DNA from 2 places in the Paenibacillus sp. SER-28 genome. Region 2 is predicted to be linked to the other one. Evidence: riboswitches for the same ligand, from Rfam matches in the RefSeq annotation. Region 2 holds a riboswitch; the other holds the start of a gene.

Region 1 (3,980 bases), on a different contig from region 2:
AGTTTTCCTTTTTAACCTCCTGATATGGAATCTGATGCAAGCTGGTACCGTTCAAAACTGGAAACAGCAACTCCAGAATTTCCAAAGACGGATGCCTTGGCAGATTAATTTGATTGTGAATGTTATGGTACAGCGTATCTGGTTCCAGCAGGAAGGTGCTGTCCAAAATCATTGCGTCCACATCCTTGGTTTGCAAGCCCGCCTGAAGAGCGGTGCCTGCCCCCATGGAGAAGCCCCATACGATAATCTCCGATGAGCCGCGTTGCTTCGCAAGCTGAATTGCTCCGAGGAGCTGTTGGGATTCTGCTTTGCCTCCGGTTGCGACTGCTTTGCTGTTTTGTGACGCAAATCCATAATCGAACATGACCACATTAAAGTTCAAACTGTGGGCATAATGCGCCAGATCATACATGGGAATCCAGCTTTCTTCGCGGTTAGCCCCATAACCATGGCTGAAAATAATCGTTTTCCGCGATTGATCCGCCGGGATATACCAGCCTTGTACCATGCGGCTACCATCCTTGGCAGGGAAGCTGACTTCCTCATAAGGCATGCTTTTGGCCTGCATCGGATTAGAGTACAGTGGTGCAACGGTGGGATTCGTAAGAACCCATGCGATGTAAGCATGCAAGGCAATAAAACAAAACAACAGAAAAAAGACGACCGACAGCAGCAGAGCAATCACAACGTGCTTGAACCGCAGCAGACGGGGATTAAAGAGTGGGGTGGACGGCTCCTGAACAGCGGTCTGTAGCTGAGCGTTGCGCTGGGATGTCGAAATCATGTAAGAGCCTCCTTATATAAAATTGATCTTCGTTTCATAGAATTTAGGTATAATTCCACTTGAAAATAGTAGTGTAGATCCGTATAGATACCTATTATCGTATGATGGGGATTATCCAAAGTCAACGCCTGAACCGGAAAAGTAAAAATGATGCAAAGAATTGTCGATGTTTGTTCTCGTTCTGTAATATGGTTGTCACAAAAACATCGGTTTACAGTAGCCGCAACTATTCTATATAATTTATGTAACCATGTTTCATAGTGTGAAACGAATATGGATACAAGAGGAGCGGTTCACGATGGAAGACCGTAAATTAACCGTTCGCGCTGTAGAGCGTGCACTTGATATACTGCTGTGTTTTACTGCAAATTCGGATCTTGGCCTGACGGAGATTGCCTCCAAAATTGGTCTACATAAAAGCACGGTTCATCGGCTGCTGACTACGTTGGAGGATCGGGGCTTTGTCGTTCGGAATGCCGAAACGGAAAAATATCGACTTGGCTTCCGCATTTGGGAGCTATCCACGCATTTGTCCCAAAGTGACGAGCCGGCGGTGCTGTTACAACCTGCAATGGAAGGACTACGTGACCGTCTGGGGGAGACGGTCAGCTTGTACTTACGGGACGGCAGCATGCGTATTCGCATACAAGCCGTGCAGAGCAATCAGGCGATCCGCAGGGTCGCGCCTGTAGGTGCGCGTATGCCGCTGGCTGTAGGGGCCTCCAGCAAGGTGCTGGCGGCCTTTATGCCGCCGCAGGAGCTGGAAGCCCTGCTAAGCGGGGATGAATGGCCGCCCTCAGTAGACCCGGAGGTCTATAAAGCCCAGCTGCAGGACATTCGCGAGAAGGGCTATGCGACCAGCTATGAAGAACGGGAGCCAGGGGCTGCTGCTGTGGCAGCGCCAATTGTGAACCGGAAGGGACAGGTCACTGCGGCTTTATCTGTATCCGGCCCGGTCAGCCGACTTGCACCCGAGACGCTACATGACTTTGCTCCGATTTTGATCGAAGCGGCGAAGGAAATGGGGCTTATGCTTCCGTAACAAGAATGAACACAGTTGAAGCAAGCAGAGTGATTTGATAGGGAGTGTCTTCTTGGTAAAAGGGTACCTAGAAGGGTTGCCAAAGCCATAAATTTGAAGTAGTCTGGTAAGGAAGGCGGATGTCTGTTATATCCGCCTCATGTGAATAGAAGTATCACAGTTACTGGGGGAGCCTGTAATGCCGGGCTGAGATGGAATCGTGCAAGATTCCGGACCCTTTGCACCTGATCTGGATCATACCAGCGTAGGGAAGTAATCGGCCATTGAAATGTATACGCGGCTGCTGTCTACAGTGGCGCATTGGAATGGATTATTCCATATGCGCATTGTCTGGATAGCTGTCTCGTTAGATTAGCCGGTTCCCTGGGGAACCGGCTTTTTTGCATAGATCAGCGCCACCCTGGGAATGGTTCCGGATCGGTGTGTTATTTCATCGAAACGGGAGGAATGGACAATGAAGCCGACAGAAGCAGAAGGAACAAAAGGAACAGAATTGAAATCAGCAGAAGTAAGATTGGTAGGAACAAAAGAAGTTGAGGTAGAGAAGACAAACGGGGAGCAAGCCAGTGGGGTAACGCCCTTTCCAGGAAGCCGTAAGGTATATATTCAAGGCTCGCGGCCGGACATTGCCGTGCCAGAGCGCGAAATTGCTCTTCATCCTACACATACGCCGCAGGGCACGGAGCATCATGAGCCATTGCGTGTATATGATACAAGCGGTCCCATGACCGACGAAGCCTATCAGGTCGATATCCGTCAGGGCCTGCCTCCATTACGGCGAGCTTGGGCACTGGAACGGGGCGATGTGGAGGCTTACGAGGGACGCGCCGTCCAGCCGGAGGATAATGGACTGAAACCTGGCTCCAAACGGGAGACAGTGGAATTTCCCGGCGTGACCAATCGTCCGCTTCGTGCTTCGCAAGGGCGTACAGTGACGCAAATGCATTATGCGCGGCAAGGGATCATTACGCCCGAAATGGAATTTGCGGCGATCCGCGAAGGGGTGGAGCCTGAGTTTGTACGGCAGGAGTTGGCGGCTGGACGAGCCATTTTGCCTTCGAATATCAATCACCCGGAAAGCGAGCCAATGGTCATTGGGCGTCATTTTCACGTGAAGATCAATGCGAACATTGGTAATTCTGCGGTTACCTCCTCCATCGAGGAGGAAGTGGAGAAAATGACTTGGGCTGTGCGTTGGGGCTCGGATACGGTTATGGACCTGTCTACAGGCCGTAATATCCATACAACACGTGAATGGATCATTCGGAATTCTCCTGTACCGATTGGGACTGTGCCGCTGTATCAGGCACTCGAAAAGGTGAACGGTGAAGCAGAAGCGCTGACGTGGGAGTTGTATCGCGATACGCTGATTGAGCAGGCGGAGCAGGGAGTGGACTATTTTACAATTCATGCGGGTGTATTGCTGCGGTATATTCCGATGACGGCGAATAGAATGACGGGAATTGTATCCCGGGGCGGATCAATCATGGCAGCCTGGTGCCTTGCGCACCATCAGGAGAATTTTTTGTATACACATTTTGAAGAAATTTGCGAAATTATGAAAGCCTATGATGTAGCCTTTTCTCTCGGGGATGGTCTACGTCCGGGTAGTATCTATGATGCGAATGATGAAGCACAGTTTGCAGAGCTGGAAACGTTGGGCGAGCTAACGCAAATCGCATGGAAGCATGATGTTCAGGTCATGATTGAAGGGCCGGGACATGTCCCTATGCATAAAATCAAAGAGAATGTGGATTTACAAATGGAGATTTGTAAGGAAGCTCCTTTCTATACCTTGGGACCGCTCACGACGGATATTGCCCCCGGATATGATCATATTACCTCAGCCATCGGGGCGGCGATGATCGGTTGGTTCGGGACGTCCATGCTGTGTTATGTTACGCCTAAGGAGCATTTGGGTCTGCCCAATAAGGATGATGTCCGTGAGGGTGTCATTACCTACAAAATTGCGGCACATGCTGCCGATCTGGCGAAAGGGCATCCACGGGCGCAGCAGCGGGATGATGCTTTGTCCAAGGCACGCTTTGAGTTCCGCTGGCGGGATCAGTTCAATCTGTCGCTTGATCCCGAGCGTGCCTTATCCTACCATGATGAAACGCTACCGGCAGAGGGCGCCAAGGAAGCACATTTTTG
Region 2 (3,980 bases):
GTATGGGCGGAGACGCCTAAAATTCGAGTTCCGATTCGCTCGCGGACGGAATCGGCGGATTCATCGTCCTGACCGATGTGAACACCGTCGGCGTCGAGTTCAAGAGCCAACTCCACATTGTCATTGATGATGAAGGGGACACCAGCGTGACGGCACAGTTCCTGTAGCTGGCGCGCGAGTTCGAACATAGGAACGCCCGTTAACGCGCCGAGACCCTTTTCTCGGAACTGGACCATGGTTGCCCCGCCAGCCAGAGCCTCCTGCACGACCCAGCCTGGTTCCGCGAGGCAATTCACGCTTCCAAGCACCAGGTATATCTGTAGATGGCGGCGCACCACCTCTGACAATATTCTGCCGCTCATAGAAGCATCTCCTGACGACGGCGGTAGGCCCAATGATTGGTTGGGCCGTGTCCCTGTCCCAGAGACAACGTATCCTCAATCGCCGCCTGGATGAAGGCTTTACCATTCGAGATAGCCTCCGGTACGGACATCCCTTTCCCTAATTCCGCGGTAATCGCTGCCGAGAAAGTGCACCCTGTTCCGTGTGTATGAACAGTCCGTACTCGCTTGCCGCTCAGCTCTATAAAGGCGGTTCCGTCAAAAAGCAGGTCAACAATCTGTCCGCTGCTCTCGCTCTCGTCAGCGTGACCACCCTTGATCACAACGAATTTTGGTCCCATACTGCTAATATGTCTCGCAGCCTCGCGGCGATCCTCCATCGTATGGATACTGATCCCTGTCAGGGCTTCCGCCTCCGGGATATTCGGTGTAACGACCAGGGCCAAGGGGAGCAGGTCGTCCTTCAAAGCCTGCACCGCTTCCAGCTGCAGCAGTTCAGCGCCTCCCTTGGCAATCATCACGGGATCGACGACGACCTTTTTCCAGCCGAACTTTCGGATCTGCTCGCTCACAAGACGGATGATGCCGGCATTAAACAGCATGCCAGTCTTCAGGGCATCCACTCCAAGGTCTAATCCTACAGCTTCGATCTGTTCCGCTGTTGCTTCCTCTGGTAGCGGATATACGCCGTGGACCCCTAAGGTATTCTGTACGGTAATGGCCGTAATAGCCGACATGCCGTACACGCCAAGTTCTTGAAAGGTTTTGAGATCAGCTTGAATTCCAGCCCCGCCGCCACTGTCTGAACCAGCAATCGTCAGCGCTCTGGGTACACGAACGTCTGTCATCGCGCACCACCTGCTGCTGTTGTTCCGGCTTCATGGATCGAGACATGCCCCTCTAGTGAACCTGTATGCAGTTTGGCCAGCTCGTCGAGAAAGGCAATCTGGAAGCTGCCGGGCCCCAGCTCTGCGGTACGTGCTGCGGCTCGAGAAGCTGCTGCACCGTAAAATGCCAAACCTGCTGTACCGGCGAGCAGCAGGTTGGGTTCAACAGCTGCAAAGGCACCTAACACAGAGGTCAGCAGACAACCTGCTCCGGTTACCTTCGTGAGGAGCGCGTCTCCGCCGCTAATCATTCGTGCTTCGGCCCCATCGGTGATGACATCCTCTTTTCCAGTAATGACAACCATCGTATTGAGCGTTCGAGCAGCCCGAATTGCCAGATCGACATGGCCGCTGTCAGCACTGTCACCGGCATCTACGCCTTTAATCTCACGCGCTTCTCCAACAAGATGTGCGACTTCGGCTGCATTGCCCCGCACCAATGAGATTTTGACTTCACTCAGGATTCGCAGTGCCGATTCAGTTCTAAAGCTCGTTGCTCCCGCACCGACCGGATCTAGCAGCACCGGAACACCGTGTGCATTCGCCGATTGTCCAGCAATGATCATGGCATCCACCAGTTCGCGGTTCAGTGTACCGATGTTTAACACGACGGCACCTGCTATTTTTGCCATATCTGCTACTTCCTCAGGTGCATAGGCCATCACCGGGGAGGCGCCCAATGCATACAGGCCGTTGGCCGTAAAGTTGGTGACTACCACATTGGTCATATTGTGAACGAGGGGTTTGCTGTTTTGTACCTTCGTCAGGAGATCCGAATAACTTTTTTTCCATGTACTCATAATGATTATCCTCTCTATAGTTGGTAGTTCAACAGGGCATTAACCGTACTTCACACATCGAATCGCCAGGCTGACTATTCCAAGACCGCTGCCTGCATCTGGACCGGCCATTCTTCCTGCTTATAAGCCATGTCCCAGAACTTATATTCCAGCTGGCAGCTCAGTATAAAATGCTCAATCATCCGCTCCCGCTCAGCAGCCGTTGCGTCTTCCGCCCAAGCATCTACACGTTCTCGGAACTTGAGTGTTGTATCATCAAGCTGGTCTCCATAGAAGCCAATCCATTCATAGAACGGATGAGACTCATCCGGCTTTACTTCATCCAGCAGCCTGCGACCAATCTCGGCATACGTCCACATACATGGCAGCAGCACAGCCAAGATCTCGCCCAGGCTACCCTCATGCGCAACCGTCAGCATGTGACGGATATAGTGATGAGCCGACGGAGCGAGCGGATATCCCTGCAACTCTTCATAGGTCACCCCTGCGACAGCACAGAAATTTTGATGCGGATGAACCTCGCTGTGGAGAATAAAAGAGATTTGTTCATTAAATACAGCCATATCCTCCCGATTCGTGCATTTGGAGATTGCGATGCCGTATATCCGCATGTAGGCGTTCAAATATTCAAAGTCCTGTTTTACATAGTGAATCAGCTGTCCCCTTGTCAAACTTCCTTCAGCAATACCTCTCACAAAGGGGTGCTCAAAAATCGCTTGAAAAATGCCGTCCGCCTGCCGACGGAGTTCTTCTGTAAAACTCAATTTCCCCACCTCCATCAAATTGAAGAGCAAGAAGTCCTGTAAGAATATAATTCCGGAACAACGCTAAAAAGCCGCCCCGGAAAAATGGGAGCGGCTTCAACAATAGGCCCAATACGCAAAAAAACGTTTGAAACCTTATATATGAAGGCTCCACTTTCCTACGCTAGTACGAACTAGATCAGGTTCAAAGGGTCCAAGATACGTTCTTGTCTCAGCCATAGCGGCTCCCCTAGTGGACTTCTATTCTTTTGACTATTACTGTACATACGTTCATACGCTATGTCAAACATAGTGTGCAAAATATTAAATTTCCTCTAGTTAGGTGTTTTGAGCTTAGTGAGGGTGATGAATTACACTTTCCACAGCTTTGACCTTGGCATATTCCGGTTTCCACATTGCATCTCGTATAGCTTGTTCCACATCTGAAATGTGCGCCTGAGCTACCTGATCCTGTATCGCGGCTTTTGCAACCGCAATCGCAACAGCGTACGAAACTTCGCGTAATTTTCGGATATGAGGGAGTAGCGCTCCGCCAGGCGTATTCGAATCTACACCATTGGCAACAGCAACTGCTGCCGCTGTAAACATCGCAGGGGTAATCCTTTTGGCTTTAACCACAATCGCACCCAGACCCAGTCCCGGAAAAACAAAGGCATTGTTCGCCTGTCCAATCTCAAATTTCGTACCGTTATAGGTGACGGGCTCAAAAGGACTTCCGGTTGCAATCAGTGCTTTGCCATCGGTCCACCGGATCAAATCCTCGGGTACTGCTTCTGCAAGGTTTGTAGGATTGGACATGGGCATAATGATCGGGCGTTCTACATGTTTCGCCATCTCCTTGATGATCTCTTCAGAAAAGGCACCTGCTACACCGGAAGTTCCAATCAATATCGTAGGCTTCACCTGACGGATGACCTCTAGCAGTGGTATTTTGCCGTCACCCGATCGGGTCCATGAGCTGACTTCATCCTTTTTGCGCACATACGGTTTCTGATACTCCAATACGTCTTCCATATCTTCCATTAACAGCCCGCGATAATCAAAGGCCCAAAAGGACTTGAAGGAATCTTCTGCGGAAAGGCCGTCCTCAATCATAGCACCCCGAATTTGATCAGCGTTACCGATTCCTGCTGCCCCTGGGCCGAAAACAAGTATTTTTTGTTCACGCAGCGGAGTCTTGGTGACATC

Evidence for each region. Region 2 has a riboswitch for thiamine pyrophosphate ahead of tenA (thiaminase II). Riboswitches for the same ligand answer to the same signal wherever they lie in the genome.
Region 1: it holds a riboswitch for thiamine pyrophosphate, as region 2 does, so the genes downstream of both, thiC (phosphomethylpyrimidine synthase ThiC) here and tenA (thiaminase II) in region 2, are expected to answer to the same signal.

The regions. Positions count from the first base shown of each region.
Region 1 covers NZ_JBRECM010000003.1:43,710-47,689, reverse strand. The annotation lists gene ACUYLD_RS10310 (alpha/beta hydrolase) at 1-784, opposite strand, end outside; gene ACUYLD_RS10305 (IclR family transcriptional regulator) at 1,083-1,826, shown strand; TPP riboswitch at 1,982-2,094, shown strand; gene thiC (phosphomethylpyrimidine synthase ThiC) at 2,281-3,980, shown strand, end outside.
Region 2 covers NZ_JBRECM010000014.1:88,695-92,674, reverse strand. The annotation lists gene thiE (thiamine phosphate synthase) at 1-362, opposite strand, end outside; gene thiD (bifunctional hydroxymethylpyrimidine kinase/phosphomethylpyrimidine kinase) at 359-1,189, opposite strand; gene thiM (hydroxyethylthiazole kinase) at 1,186-2,028, opposite strand; gene tenA (thiaminase II) at 2,103-2,792, opposite strand; TPP riboswitch at 2,931-3,033, opposite strand; gene ACUYLD_RS23350 (NAD-dependent malic enzyme) at 3,126-3,980, opposite strand, start outside.